DNA from 3 places in the Brevibacillus aydinogluensis genome. Region 2 is predicted to be linked to each of the others. Evidence: riboswitches for the same ligand, from Rfam matches in the RefSeq annotation. Region 2 holds a riboswitch; each other region holds the start of a gene.
The links. A riboswitch is a leader RNA that binds a small molecule or an ion and turns the genes downstream of it on or off. The one in region 2 is predicted to bind lysine.
Positions count from the first base shown of each region.

Region 1: linked by a shared signal. The riboswitch ahead of Q7F15_RS14445 (aspartate kinase) and the one ahead of dapD (2,3,4,5-tetrahydropyridine-2,6-dicarboxylate N-acetyltransferase) in region 2 are both predicted to bind lysine.
Region 3: linked by a shared signal. The riboswitch ahead of Q7F15_RS15950 (amino acid permease) and the one ahead of dapD (2,3,4,5-tetrahydropyridine-2,6-dicarboxylate N-acetyltransferase) in region 2 are both predicted to bind lysine.

Region 1 covers NZ_OY569118.1:2,932,157-2,937,252, reverse strand. Annotated here, with positions in the region: gene uvrC (excinuclease ABC subunit UvrC) at 1-1,291, shown strand, start outside; gene Q7F15_RS14450 (aspartate/glutamate racemase family protein) at 1,323-2,012, opposite strand; lysine riboswitch at 2,226-2,411, shown strand; gene Q7F15_RS14445 (aspartate kinase) at 2,652-3,893, shown strand; gene Q7F15_RS14440 (DUF2507 domain-containing protein) at 4,063-4,509, opposite strand; gene Q7F15_RS14435 (succinate dehydrogenase cytochrome b558 subunit) at 4,919-5,096, shown strand, end outside.
Region 2 covers NZ_OY569118.1:1,266,705-1,271,800, reverse strand. Annotated here, with positions in the region: gene Q7F15_RS06220 (hypothetical protein) at 56-649, opposite strand; partial or broken gene Q7F15_RS06215 (N-acetyldiaminopimelate deacetylase) at 1,028-2,172, opposite strand; gene Q7F15_RS06210 (aspartate aminotransferase family protein) at 2,177-3,394, opposite strand; gene dapD (2,3,4,5-tetrahydropyridine-2,6-dicarboxylate N-acetyltransferase) at 3,411-4,121, opposite strand; lysine riboswitch at 4,214-4,400, opposite strand; gene Q7F15_RS06200 (flavodoxin) at 4,550-4,993, shown strand.
Region 3 covers NZ_OY569118.1:3,254,172-3,259,267, forward strand. Annotated here, with positions in the region: gene Q7F15_RS15940 (ABC transporter ATP-binding protein) at 1-975, opposite strand, end outside; gene Q7F15_RS15945 (extracellular solute-binding protein) at 988-2,058, opposite strand; lysine riboswitch at 2,613-2,801, shown strand; gene Q7F15_RS15950 (amino acid permease) at 2,908-4,362, shown strand; gene Q7F15_RS15955 (aminotransferase) at 4,404-5,096, opposite strand, start outside.

The sequences.
Region 1 (5,096 bases), 1.7 Mb from region 2:
TCAGCGGCTGGTGGAAGAGATCTGCCGTTTTCTCGACGGCGGCCACGAGGCGGTCAAGCAGGAGCTGACGGAAAAGATGCTGCAGGCAGCGGAAAACATGGAGTTTGAACGCGCCAAGGAGCTTCGCGACCAAATCCGCAGCATCGAAGCCGTGATGGAAAAACAGAAGGTGACGTTTACCGACACGGTGGACCGGGACATCATCGGCTTTGCTGTCGACAAGGGCTGGATGTGCATCCAGATCTTTTACATGCGGCAGGGCAAGATGATCGAACGGGAGACGACGTCGTTCCCGTATTACGGCGACGAGACGGAAGATTTCATGTCCTACGTCACCCAGTTTTACTACGACAAGCAAAACGCGCTGCCCAAGGAGATTTTGCTGCCGGAACGAAGCGAGCCGGAGTTGCTGGCGGGGTGGCTGGGCGTCAAGGTGTACGCGCCCAAGCGAGGGAAAAAGCGGGAACTGGTGCAGATGGCGTCCGAAAACGCGCGGATTGCCCTGCAGGAAAAATTTGCGCTGATGTCCAAGGACGATGCGCGGACGATCCAGGCGGTGCACAATCTGGGGCACATCCTTGGGATTGGCACGCCGCACCGCATCGAGGCATTTGACAACTCCAACATTCAGGGCACGACACCGGTGTCAGCGATGGTGGTCTTTACCGATGGCCGGCCGGACAAGAAAGAGTACCGCAAATTCAAGATCAAAAGCGTCGAGGGGCCGGACGACTACGGGGCGATGCGGGAAGTGATTCGCCGCCGCTACACCCGCCTGCTGAAGGAAAGCCAGCCGCTGCCCGATCTCATCGTCATCGACGGCGGCAAGGGGCAGATCAGCGCGGCGATGGACGTGCTGGAAAACGAGCTGGGTCTCTACATCCCCGTCTGCGGCCTGGCCAAGGACGAAAAGCACCGGACCGCGCAGTTGCTCTACGGCGATCCGCCGGAGCCGGTGGAGCTTCGCCGGGACAGCTACGAGTTTTACCTGCTGCAGCGAATTCAGGACGAGGTGCACCGCTTTGCCATCACATTTCACCGGCAGGCGCGCAGCAAGACGATGCTATCGTCACGGCTGGACGAGATTCCCGGTGTTGGCGAAAAGCGGCGCAAGCTGTTGTTCCAGCATTTTGGCTCGCTGAAAAAAATGCGTGAAGCGACCGTGGAAGACTTCCGGCAGATCGGCATCGGCGACAAGCTGGCCCGAGAGATCCTGCGCCACCTGCGACAACAGGCGGACGGGGATGCAAACGGAGCATCCGGCGAAACAGACAAAAAGGCTGACGCCTGACGAGTGCGGGCATCAGCCTTTTTTACGTGTGTCATCCAAGAGCCCGCGTCACGGCTTCCTCCGCGTGGATGCGTGTGGAGTCAAACAGCGGCACAAGCATATCCTCCGGTTTGATCAGCAGAGTGATTTCCGTGCAGCCGAGGATGACGCCCTCCGCTCCGCGGCGAACGAGGCCGTCCATTACCCGCAGGTACTCCTGCTTGGACTTTGGCAATACGTTTCCCAGGCACAACTCTTCAAAAATAATGCGGTTGACGATGGCGCGGTCAGGCTCGTCCGGCACCAGCACTTCTACTCCGTATCGGCGCATCCGTTCGCGGTAGAAGGGAAATTCCATGGTGTAACGGGTGCCCAGCAGGCCAACGCGCCGAATTCCGCGCTGAACAATCCGCTCTGCCGTGGCGTCGACGATGTGCAGCAGGGGAATTGCCACCGCTTGTTCAATCGCCTCCGCGTTGTTGTGCATGGTGTTGGTGCAGAGCACGATGAAGTCGGCTCCCGCCCGTTCCAGCGCCTTTGCCGCATGTGCAAGCGCTGCACCGGCGTCGTCCCAGCGCCCCTCACGCTGAAACGCCTCGATCTGTGCAAAGTCGACGCTGTACATGATGCAGCAGGCGGAGTGCAGGCCGCCCAGGCGCTCTTTGACGAGCTGGTTGATCAACCGATAGTATTCGAGCGACGATTCCCAACTCATTCCTCCAATCAGGCCGATCGTCTTCATTCGCATACCCCCAACATGAAATCTATGAAATTGAGAAATAATATACAATTTTCGGTATCATCTGGCAATAAGGGCTATGACAGAAGTTACGGCTCGTACAGGCACGGACTTTACCATGATGCTGCAAACTTTAATGAAATTTCTGATTGAACCGCCTTCGTACACGTGGTATAATCCCATACAAACAGCATAACAAGCCTCACTTCCCGTTAGGAGTGAGGTAGAGGCGCGAAAACCATGAGTACCTCCCTGAGATCGGGCATCTGTGACGGGTACGGGAAAGGGGAATTCGCCGAAGTACGGAGAAAGGCCCGCTTCCTCCGTGCTGGGTCTGCGTTGAATAAGCGCAGGACTGTCATCCGTGCAATTCCCGTTGCCGGATGGAGAGCTATCTCACGATGTCGGTTGAGAATGGAACAGGGGATGTTCTGTCATGCTCAACTGTTCACGTGGCCAAGGGAAGGAGGAACCGGTATGTCGAACTGGCAGGCAGTGACAGGTGTATCCTCGTCGCTGCCTTTTTTGCAAGAGTGAGAAATAACAATAGTGAAACGAAGATGGCCTGAGAAGATGGCCTGATGAAAGAAGAATCCAAAGAGATATGTGAACATGTTGAATAGGAAAAGGGAGAGAAGCCGCATGGGGTTGATCGTGCATAAATACGGAGGCACCTCCGTAGGTACCATTGAACGGATTATGAAAGTAGCGGACCGGATTATTCAATATAAGGAAGCTGGACACGACATGGTCGTCGTCGTGTCGGCAATGGGCAAGTCCACAGACGTGCTGGTGGATATGGCCAAACAGATTTCCCCCTACCCGTCGGAGCGGGAGATGGACATGCTGCTGGCGACTGGCGAGCAGGTGTCGATTGCGCTGTTGGCGATGGCGCTGCACCAAAAGGGGTATGACGCCATTTCCCTGACGGGCTGGCAGGCGGGAGTGACGACCGAGTCGATCCACGGCAAGGCCCGGATCACCCATATTGAGACGGAACGAATCCGAAGGGAACTGGCGCGCGGCCGGGTCGTCATCGTGGCTGGATTTCAGGGCGTCAGCGAAGCAGGCGAGATCACCACGCTGGGCCGCGGCGGTTCGGACACGTCCGCGGTGGCGCTGGCAGCCAGTCTCAACGCGGACAAATGCGAAATTTTCACAGATGTGGCCGGCGTCTACACTGCCGACCCGCGTGTGGTTCCGACGGCGAGCAAACTGGACAGCATCTCGTATGATGAAATGCTCGAACTGGCCAACCTGGGGGCGGGCGTGCTGCATCCGCGCTCGGTGGAGGCAGCCAAGACCCACAAGGTCCGGCTGGTCGTCCGCTCCAGCTTTACGACAGAAGAAGGCACGTACGTAGAGGAGGGTGCGCATATGGAAACAGGAAGAGTAGTTAGCGGCGTCGCCCACGACGAAGACGTCGCAAAGGTGACGGTTGTGGGGATGCCTGCACGCGTAGGCACGCTGTCCCGGCTGTTCAACACGCTGGCGGATCACCAGGTAAACGTGGATATCATCATCCAAAGCTCGTACGACGCGGCCGTGACCAACATTTCCTTCACGGTGGCAGGAAGCGACTTGAAAAAGACGCTCGATACGCTGAACGCCCACCGCGAGCAGCTCGGTTTTGAAAAAGTGGAATGCGAAGAGGGCTTGTCCAAGGTCTCGATTGTCGGAGCCGGCATGGTGAACAATCCGGGCGTGGCCGCCGAGATGTTCCGCGTGCTGGCCGAGCAGGAGATCACGATCAAAATGGTTTCCACGTCTGACATCAAGGTGTCCTGCGTCATCCCGGCGGAACACACCGAGCGGGCCGTGCGCTGCCTGCACACCGCATACGGCCTCGACGTGGCGGAAACAGCTGTCGTACACGGAGTATGACCCGCTGACAGCCCAATACGGAACACACATGCTGTCCCCCTTTTTTCGCCGCGGAAAAAGGGGGATTTTCTTCTGGTGGGATGTTTGCGGGAAATCGCGTGGCAGCGGCAGCGCGATGCCTCGCCTCCCCGCTCCTGCCCGGTCGGCTCACTTTCGTCCCGGCCAGACCTTACCAGTGAACGGTAATCAGGACGCTGCCCGTCTCCTCCGTCTCCATCCGGGTTTTCATCTCCCGCTGCTTCCAACGGCCGACAGCACCGGCGATGATCCCGCACTCCAGAGAGAGGGAACGGTTGATGCGTTCGGGCGACATGTAGCGATAGATGGTATGGGTCAGCCGATAACGAATCTGCCGCTCCCCGTCTTCCAACAGGTCCAGTTTGCCCAGCCCCAGACGGATAAAGGGAAACACCAGACCGTTGGCGGAGCGGATGGGAATCTGCCGCCCCATTTCCTTTCCCAACCAGTGGAGAATGGGCGGTTCGCTTTCGCCCAAAAGCGAGCGGGTGAGGTGCTCGCGCAGTAAGTGATAGCCCAGATAGGGCATGTGGATGCGCTCAATATCTGCGATGATGCGGGAAGGCAGCAAGGCTTCCAGTTGATCCGGTTCTTTCACGTCACGACCCTCCTTCCCGGCTGCAGGCCGCGCGAGGCTTGTCCCCTGTCGGACCCTCCTGCGGCCGCCAGGTCTATTACAGCCGGTTTGCTCTACCTGTTTGGTAACAGATTATGAGAGAGCGGCCGAATCTATGACAGATTCATAGAAAAATCGGACGATTAATACGTGTAATCCAACAATGGAATTAGTCTATTCACTGTCTTGACGCTCTCTGTAGACAGGAGTACAATTGGTTGTGGTTCAACGTTTTGCCCAACTTTTTTCCGTTTTCCGACACAATTTGTCTGGCTGTGTAGCAGGGGGGCAGGCAGCTGCCGTCATGTCTAACCGGCTGGGCAATGGGTTAGGATAGTGGGGAAAAGATTAACCAAAGAACGCTACTTACAATTGAAAGGGGGACCATTGTATGGCAAAAGGCCATAGCTTTCTGAACCACAAGCTGCATTCTCTTCTCGGTTTGTTCCCAATCGGGCTGTTCCTCTTGTTCCACTTGACAGCGAACTATCAGGCAACCCGGGGACCGGAAGCTTTCAACCAGGTAGTAGGAATGATTGAAAACGTTCCATTCCTGCTCGCCGTGGAAT
Region 2 (5,096 bases):
TATACCATGACAACAAGCCATGTGGAAACGCGACCAAGCCAATTTTCTCATTGGGCTATCGTCCGACGGTAAAGCTGTTTTCGCCGACGGTGATGTACTCGTTGGACTTCTCTGTCTTCATCTGCAGCTGCACTTTGTACGTTCCGTACAGTTCCAATTTGGTGGAGACAAACGGTTCGGAGAAGTAGAAGCTGTTGGCGTTCAGCGTCGAGTACTTCCACTCTTTGCCGTGGTCCACCTCTTTGCCGTCCGGGCCGATCAGCACCAGGCGCAGCCTCAGGTCTTTCGTCACCGGCGCGTCATCCACCTCGACAAACACGTTAAACGTCCGGGGCACGTCCTTGTCGCTGTACCCTTTGATCGGATTGCTGAAAATGATGTTCTTGTTGCGGGATTGCTGAATGCCTTCCAGCACGAGAATATTGACGTTCGGCTTGACGATCTCCAGTTTTCCGGAGCGTTGATCGTACTCGACAAAGCCTCCCATCCGCTTGACCAGTTTCTGCATCGAAGCGCTCGTGGAAGCGGGCAAGCTATCGACGATGCGCTCGCCGCTCAGATAGACCCGCATCGCGCCTTCGCCCAGGGCCGTGCTTCCAACTCCGGCGATCGTCAGCAACAACAGGGCAGACAACCATGCTTTCTTCATGTCACAATCCTCCAGTATGTTCTGCGCCTCTCTCAGCGCGTAATTTCCCAATTTCTTTTGCATTAACTTATACGCCCAAGCCGGCAAATAGTTGTGGTCGCCCCGCAAACTTTTTTCACAATATCCACAATATCCACAGGCGGATCTCGTGCTGGAGGAAGGACTTATCAACACTCTATTCAGATAAAAGAAAAAGCGACTCGCGTGGAGTCGCTTCAGCATGCAGACAAAGTCCGAGGCGCATGGGAGATTGGGCCCGCTCGCTCGCTTGACGCCCAGCACAGAAGCGGATGAAGTCCGCTCCAAAACGAGACGCGGGGCCCATCCCTCCATGCGACGATGTACATTGTCTACGGCTTCGGTTGATGAATGGGTCGCTCAGATCGGCCATTCCTCCTGTCCGGACAGCCAGGTCAGATAGTCCGTCACCAGGCTGATTGCGATGTCGATCGCCCGCTCGTCCGGTTCGATCTTTGCATGATGCAGGCCGTAGGGGGTATTCACCCCGAGCCAGAACAACAAGCCGGGGATTTCTGACAGGAAAAAGCCGAAGTCCTCTCCCGTCATCGCTTCGCTGCAGCGAATCGGCGTGATGTCCGGGCGCTGGGTGCCCACCCACTCCATGAACTGCTCCGTCAGCAGCTCATGATTGTACACCTGGCAGTACCCGCAGCCGTAATCGATGGCAGCCGTGCACTCGAAACCCGCTTCGATACCTTTGACCAGCGCCTCGATGCGGCTTTTCACCCGGGCCATCGACTCCAGCGACATCGTCCGGATTGTTCCTTCCAACCGCGCCGTTTCCGCGATGATGTTCTGCCGGGTGCCCCCTTCGATTTTGCCCACCGTCACGACGGCCGCATCGAGCGGATCGACGTTGCGGGCCACAATCGACTGCAGCTGCGTCACCAGATGGCTGGCCGCCACCACCATGTCGTTTGCCTTGTGGGGAAAGGCCGCGTGCCCCCCTTGCCGATCAGCTCAATCATCAGCTCCGAGGTGTTGGCAAACAGGATACCCGGCTTGGTGGCGATGTGTCCCACCGGGTACTCCGGCGCGATATGCAGCGCAAAGATGCAGTCAGGCCGCCACTCAGCAAATTCTTCGCTCTCCATCATCGGCTTGGCGCCGCCCGGTCCTTCTTCGGCCGGCTGAAACACGAAGAGCAGATCGTCATCGACGGGATGGTGCACAAAATGGGTCAGAATGCCCAGCCCGATCGCCATGTGCATGTCGTGGCCGCAGGCGTGCATGTACCCCTCGTGCTTGGAGCGGAACGGATAGGTCGTCTCCTCCCGGATCGGCAGACCATCCATGTCCGCCCGCCAGGCGATCGTCCGCCTGGGATGAAGCCCGCGCACCCTGACGAGAATGCCGGTGCGCCAGGTCCTGATCTGCAGGCGCTCCTGCGGCAGCCGCTCCAGATAGTCCAGCAGGTAGCGCTGCGTTTTGTACTCCGCAAAACCGGGTTCAGGTATTTGATGCAAGTCGCGGCGAATCTGCACAAACGCAGAATCGGTCATCCCTCTACACTTCCTTTCCGGTGCCGAGCGCCGTCAGCTGACGGGCAAACTCGTCGATAAACCGGTCCACATCTGCCCGCGTCAAGGTAAGCGGAGGCAGCAGGCGGACGATCGTCTTTTGCGTCACGTCGACGAGGAAGCCCGCAGCCAGCAGGTTTTGCTGCAGCCGGGCCGCTTCTTCGGGTGTAACGTTCAGCGGAATGCCCACCATCATCCCTTTGCCGCGCAGTGCATGAAGCTGCTCCGGCAGGCGCTGTCTCAGCTCTTCCAGACGGCCCCACAGGTAGCCGATCACGTCGCTCACCTGGTCACAAAAAGCCGGGTCGAGCAATTCGTCCAGCACCGCATTGCCCAGCGCGGCGGAGAGCGGCGAGGGCGCAAAGGTGGTGCCGTGATCCCCCGGCTTGAACAGATTCATCAGCCGTTGGCCGGCGATCACCCCGCCGAGCGGCAGACCGCCGCCCACTCCTTTGGCAAACAGGATCAAATCAGGCGTCACTCCGGCGTGCTGATACGCGAACAGACGACCCGTTCGTCCCATGCCGGTCTGGATTTCATCCATGGCAAACAGCACGCCCTCTTCCCGGCAGATCGCCTCCGCTTCCTTCAGAAACGCTTCGGAAAGCGGCACCACACCGCCGGAGCCGAGCACCGGCTCCATCAGGAGGGCGGCTGGCTTTTCGCTGCGGCAGACGGCGCGAAGCTGTTCTGCGTCTTCTGCATCCAGCTCGTAGACGGGAAAGTCAGGCTGGGGAAAATCCTGATAGACATGGGGCTGCCGCGTCAGTCGCACCGCTCCCAGCGTGCGCCCATGGAAGCTGTTGCGCAGGACGGCGATACCCGACCGGCCGGCCCCCTCCGCTTTTGTCCATTTGTGAATCAGCTTGATCGCCGCTTCCGTCGCCTCCGCCCCGGAGTTGGAGAAAAAGACCTTGCCGGGGATGGTGTTGTCGATCAGCCGCTGTGCCAGCCGGATCGCCGGCGGGTTGAGAAAGATGTTGGAGATGTGCAAAAACCGCTCGCCCTGCTCCCGGAGCGCCTGGACAATCCGCGGATGGGAGTGGCCGAGAACATTGACGGCCAGTCCGGTAAACAGGTCAAGATACGCCCGGCCGTCGGTGTCGTACAGATAGTTGCCCTCTCCTCTGGCGATTGCGATCGGCAGCCGTTTGTACGTCGGGACGATGTACTGTTCGTCGAGTGAACGCCAGTCCGTAGCCATCTTCTCACTCACGCTCCTACAGTTGCCGCAGCTCCTGCTTGATTTCCGTCTTGGAGCGTGTCTTTTCGTCGATCTGCTTGATGATGCGCGCCGGAGTGCCAGCCACGACCACGTTCGGCGGAACGTCCTCGATGACGACCGCACCGGCAGCCACGACGGAACCTTTGCCGACGCGAACGCCTTCCAGAATCACCGCGTTGGCACCGACTACCACGTCGTCTTCAATCACGACCGGCTGGGCGGACGGCGGTTCGATCACGCCTGCGATGACTGCACCGGCACCGATGTGGCAGTTTTTCCCGATAGTGCCGCGGCCGCCGACCACCACGTTCATGTCGATCATCGTTCCTTCTCCGATGACAGCGCCAATGTTGATCACGGCCCCCATCATGATGACGGCGTTGTTGCCGATGCTCACCTGGTCGCGGATGATCGCGCCCGGCTCGATGCGCGCCTGGATGCCTTTCATGTCCAGCAGCGGAATGGCGGAGTTGCGGCGGTCGCTTTCCACCACGTAATCGGCGATTTTATCCTTATGCTGTTGCAGCACCGGCTCGATTTCCTTCCATTCGCCGAAGACCACGCCCGTGCCGTTGCTGATAAACGTTTTGGCGCTTGGGCCGAAGTCGATGCCGTCCAGCTCCCCTTTCAGGTATACCTTCACCGGCGTTTTCTTTTCGCTTTTTTGAATAAACGAGATAATTTCATGCGCATCCATCATGTTCACTGTGAATCTCCTCCATCACATGTATGTGAAAATGTAGAAAAAGCAATGAGTGCAGACGCTATCCTCATTGCTTTTTTGATACCTGAAAGCAAACCGTAAATAGCGCTCCACGAAAGGCCGTGCCTTTCATGACAGGGCGACCGTTGTTCACGGGAACCCCAGCCCTCGCCGTCCGAGGGGTACGGCCAGAACTTCGGCGCCTTGGCCTTTCCGTCTTTCCACGCCCCCCGCGTTTGTATGGCAAGACGTACTCTTCCGCAGCGCACCTCTATTTGTTAATGGTTATGGAATTTCCTTTTACTCTATCAAAATCCTCCCCGGGTGGCAACATCTGAATGAAGAAGAAGCGAAACATAATAGTTGACAACGATAATCATTTTCATTATCTTGTAATTGAAAATGATAACCATTATCTATTCGGAGGGCTTATGAAAACGATTATTCTCGTTTATGCAAGCATGACAGGAAACACCCGGGAGATGGCCGATGCAATCGTCGAGGGCATTCGCTCGGCGGGAATCGAACCGGAGGTAAAGGAAGTGCTGGACTGCTCCGCTTCCGATTTGGCCGACTATGACGGCATTGTGCTTGGTGCCTACACGTGGGGAGACGGAGAACTGCCAGACGAGTTTCTGGATTTTTACGAAGAGATGGAAGGGCTTGACCTGCGGGGCAAAAAAGCGGCGGTATTCGGCTCTTGCGACTCCGGCTACGAAAAAGTGGGAGCCGCCGTCGACATTCTGCTGGAAAAAGTAACTGCGCTGGGCGCAGACGTCCCGTTGAACGGGTTGAAGGTGGAACTGTCCCCGTCCGCCCAGGAGAAGGAAACCTGCCGGGAATTCGGACGTTCGTTTGCACAGTCGCTGATGTAGCAAAAGAGCGCTAGCGCCCATCCGTACGGTTCCGGCCTATCTGCCAAGCCGTCTTTTCAAAAAGGACGCATACGTGATACACTGGCGGTCCAGATTCTGTCAA
Region 3 (5,096 bases), 2.0 Mb from region 2:
CAAGATCGTGCCTTCCAGCAGGTTGTCTCCCGCATCCGCCTGCGCCCCGTCCGCGAACAGACGGATGCTTTCCGGCCGGATAATCACGTCCACTTCGCTGCGGTTGGTCGAAAACGCGGAGCGGATGATTCCGTCGCCGACGAGCTGCAGCACCGTGCCCGCCTCGCCGGACTCCTTCACCGTCGCTTTAAAGATGTTGGACGAGCCGACGAAATCGGCGACAAACGTGGAGGCTGGCTGGCTGTACAGGGACGTGGGCGTGTCCACCTGCACCAGTTTGCCACCCTGCATCACCGCCACGCGGTCGGCCATGCTCATCGCTTCTTCCTGGTCGTGCGTCACGAAAATCGTCGTGATCCCCACTTTCTGCTGGATGCGCCGAATCGTGACGCGCATGCTGTTGCGCAGCTTTTTGTCCAGGTTGGACAGCGGCTCATCCATCAGCAGGACGGCCGGCTCCATGATCAGCGCCCGGGCCAGCGCCACGCGCTGCTGCTGGCCGCCCGAAAGCTGTCCGGGCAGTCGGTCGGCGAGGTGGCCAAGCTCGACGAAGTCAAGGGCGTCACGCACCTTTTGTTCGATCTCCTTGTCCACTTTCCCCAGCTTGCGGTTGAGCATGTGGGCCAGCACGGACAGCTTCGTGCCCAGGCCGCCCTGGTAAAAGCGGCGCACCTGCAGGCTGTAGGCGACGTTTTCAAATACGCTGAGATGGGGAAAAAGCGCGTAGCTTTGAAACACCATGCCGCAGTTCCGCTGGTTGGCGGGCACGTGGCTTACATCCCGCTCCCCGATGAAAATCTTTCCTGAGGTGGGGCTTTCAAAACCGGCCACACAGCGCATGGTCGTCGTTTTGCCGCAGCCGGATGGCCCCAGCAGAGCGAAGAATTCGCCTTCGCGAATCTCCAGATTGACGTCTTCCAAAGCGGTGATTCCGTTGAATTGCTTGTGCAAGTGCTCGATTCGAACCGACCCCATGCAAGAGCCTCCTTACTGGAATTTTTGCCGCCACTCGTTGCGCACCCGGTCGTAGTTGCTCACGACCCAGTCGATGTCCAGCTCCTGCGCGTGCGGGATGACTTTCTCCAGGGTAAGCGGCGTTTTCGACTCCACGTCTTTGGAGATCGGGATATGGTACCAGTTGGCCAGCGTTTGCTGCCCTTCCTTGGACAGCAGGTAGTCGATCAGCGCCTTGCCGCCATCAGGATTCGGGCCGTCTTTTACGAGCGACACCGGGTTGACGATGACCGGCGTCTTGTCCGGCACGATGAAATCGATTTTCTCCCCCTTGGCCTTCATTTCGTACACCATGAAGTCAAAGGCGATCGCAATGTGCGCCTCCCCTTTGGCTACTGCTTTGGAAGGTGCGGAGCCGGAGTCGGGCATGGCGCTCATCTGTTCCACCAATTTTTTGAAGTAGTCCCAGCCCTGCTCTTCGCCGCGGGCCATCAGTTGACTCAGCACAGTGAGGGTGGCTGTGCCGGAAGCGGCGGGGTTGGGCATCTGGATTTTGCCCTTCCATTTGGGGTCAAGCAGGTCGTCCCAGGTTTTCGGCGCCTCTTCCGGCTTCACCAGGTCGCTGTTGTAGGCAAAGCCGAGTACGAACACTTCCGCGCCGATCCACTTCCAGTCCTTGTCGCGGAGCTTGATGCCGTCCCGCACTTCCGGCCAATCCTTGATTGCTTCCGGCGTGTACGATGTGATGATGTCCTTGTCCTTGGCCGCTTCAAACGGCAGGAATCCTCCGCCGCCGTACCAGACGTCCGCCTGCGGGTTGTCTTTTTCCGCAATCATGCGGTTGACCAGCACGTTGGTCCCCGCGTACTGCACGTTGATGGAAGACCCTTTGAAAGCCTTTTCAAAATTGAGACCAATTTCTTTGGTCATATCCGGCGTCTCAGGGGAATACAGCGCGATCGGGCCCAGTTCTTTTGTTCCTCCCGATCCGTCTCCCGCCGGTGTGCTGCCGGACGAAGCCTCCTGGCCGGAGGAGCACCCTGCCAAGGCGACAGTGGAGAGCAAAACGGCTGTGGCTGCTACGTTCAACCATTTTTTCAACATGTGTCAGACCCCTCTTTCTGTGATTGTTGATCGAATAGTCAAACAGTTTCCGAGGAAAAAGAAAAACCCTCACGTAGATAAACACATCCCCCTTTGGGAGTGTGTTTACGGGTAAGGGTTTCTCCGTTTCTCCGCCTAACCGTATGGGAAAATATGCTATCCGATCAGTGTTTCTTCCAGTATAACCAGTTTCTTTTCTAACTGTCAACGAAAATGATCGAATTTTTCGGACAAGTCAGTCTAGAATGAAGGAAATTACTGGGTCCCAAACGTAAATAAATAGGTATGCGGAAAATAGTTTTGAGTGAAGGAGTCCTTCCCCCGCTTACCTTGCTTTTGTTGTGATGTTGGGGCAGCCGTTTTATTTCATCAGAAAGCTTGTAAAAAATGAATATCTCATGGCTGGTCTTGTGCATGTTCTTCAATAAAAAATCATTTCAGCTAATCGCTTTGTATGCAAAACGACCTCTTACAGTTTTTAGTGCTTGATTTTGCCGCGATTTTCTATATACTTGAACCGTAACAAAACTTCACAGATTATCCTCATCACATGCGATGGGGATAGAGGTCGCGGCTTTTATATGATTCTGGCACGAGATCCAGAGAAGATCGATGACTCCAGAGGAGGGAAAAGCCGCCGAAGTCCGCTGTGCATTCTCTGGGCACACGGGCTGGGGCTGTACTCGAAAGGGGCAGAACTGTCACGTTTGCGAGCCGGGCAAACGTGATGTGCTATCTTCAACGAAGGCTTGGTGGGGATGTAACAGTACCGCCCTGTTCGTTGGGGCGGTATTTTTTATGTCCGACCTTCCTTCTGACTATCTTTGTAGAAAGGTCGTGCAAGCACTCATGGAATCCAATCAACTGCAGCGGGGCCTCAAGGCCCGACATCTGACCATGATCGCCATTGGCGGCTCCATCGGCACGGGGCTGTTTTTGGCGAGCGGCGGCTCCATCCACTCCGCCGGTCCGGGCGGCGCACTCGTCGCCTACGCGGCCATCAGCCTGATGGTCTACTTCCTGATGACCAGTTTGGGCGAGATGGCGGCGTTTCTCCCCGTCTCCGGTTCATTTTCCACCTACGCGACGAAGTTCGTCGATCCGTCCCTCGGCTTTGCGCTGGGGTGGAACTACTGGTACAACTGGGCCATCACCATCGCCGTCGAGCTGTCAGCCGGGGCCTTGATCATGAAATACTGGTTCCCCGACACGCCGTCCATCTTGTGGAGCGCCCTGTTCCTCGCGCTTATGTTTGGTCTGAATTATTTGTCTGTAAAAGGATACGGCGAATCGGAATACTGGTTTTCCCTCATCAAGGTAGCGACCGTAATCATCTTCATCGTCATCGGCCTGCTGATGATCTTGGGCATCATGGGCGGTGAAGCAGTCGGCTTCCGCAACTTTACCGTCGGCGATGCACCGTTCAACGGCGGCTTCATGGCGATGCTCGGCGTCTTCATGATCGCCGGCTTCTCCTTCCAGGGGACGGAGCTGGTCGGGATCGCTGCGGGTGAAAGCGAAAACCCTGCCAAAAACGTGCCGAAAGCGATCAAGCAGGTGTTTTGGCGCATCCTGCTGTTCTACATCCTGGCGATCTTCGTGATTGGGCTGTTGATCCCGTACGACAACCCCAACCTGGTCAACGGCGACATCGAGAACATCGCGATCAGCCCGTTTACGCTGGTGTTCCAAAAAGCCGGACTCGCCTTTGCCGCATCCGTCATGAACGCCGTCATCCTGACCTCCGTCCTGTCGGCGGGCAACTCCGGCATGTACGCCTCCACCCGCATGCTGTGGACGCTGGCCAAGGAAGGAAAGGCGCCCAAGCTGTTCAGCAAGGTAAACAAGCGGGGCGTTCCGGTTAATGCGCTGCTGCTGACTGCCAGCATCGGGATGTTTGCGTTTCTCGCCTCCCTGTTTGGCGACGGGACTGTCTACATCTGGCTGCTCAACGCCTCGGGGATGTCCGGGTTTATTGCCTGGCTGGGCATCGCAATCAGCCACTACCGCTTCCGCAAAGCGTTTGCAGCCCAAGGCCGCGATTTGAACGAACTGCCGTACCGGGCGAAGTGGTTCCCGTTTGGCCCGATTTTCGCATTCGTCGTCTGCTGTTTCGTCATCCTCGGCCAAAACTACACCGCCTTCACCGGGGAGACGATCGATTGGAACGGCATTCTCGTCTCGTACATCGGCCTGCCGCTGTTTTTGATCGTCTGGCTCGGCTACAAAGCCGTGAAAAAGACGAAAGTGGTGCCGCTGCGGGAAGTGGATCTCTCCACGGACGAATCAACGATATCCAACTAATCGGTATAGCAAAGGCCGGGGAACCCCCGGCCTTTCCTTTTTTACGACAGTCGCTGCACGAACCGCCCCATCCGTTCCAGCGCCTTCCCAAGCTGATCCAGGGAAGTGGCGTAGGAGCAGCGGATGTGGCCTCTGCCGCTGTCGCCAAACACATCACCCGGCACCACGGCCACCTTTTCCTCCATCAGCAGCCGCTCGGCAAACTCGCCGGCATCCAGCCCGGTGGACGCGATCGAAGGAAACGCGTAAAACGCCCCTTCCGGCTCGTGGCAGGACAGGCCGATCTCCTTGAATCCCTGCACGACGAAATTGCGCCGCTGCCGGTAGCTTTCCACCATCCTCTCCATGTCCGCCTGACCATGCCGCAGCGCCTCCAGAGCGGCCATCTGCGCCATGATCGGCGCGCACAGCATGGTGTACTGGTGAATCTTCAGCATGCCGCCGAGCAGATCTTCCGGCGCGCAGACGTAGCCGAGGCGCCAGCCCGTCATCGCGAACGCTTTGGAAAAACCGGAGATCAGGATCGTCCTCTCCTTCATCCCGGGCAGGGCGGCGATGCTCTCATGCCGCTGACCGTAACTCAGCTCCGCGTAAATCTCGTCGGAGATGACCAGCAGATCGTGCTTGACGAGGATCGGGATCAGCCGCTTCCACTCCTCCGCCGACATCGTGCTGCCGGTCGGGTTGTTCGGGTAGCAGAAGATGATCGCCTTGGTGCGCGGCGTGATGTGCGC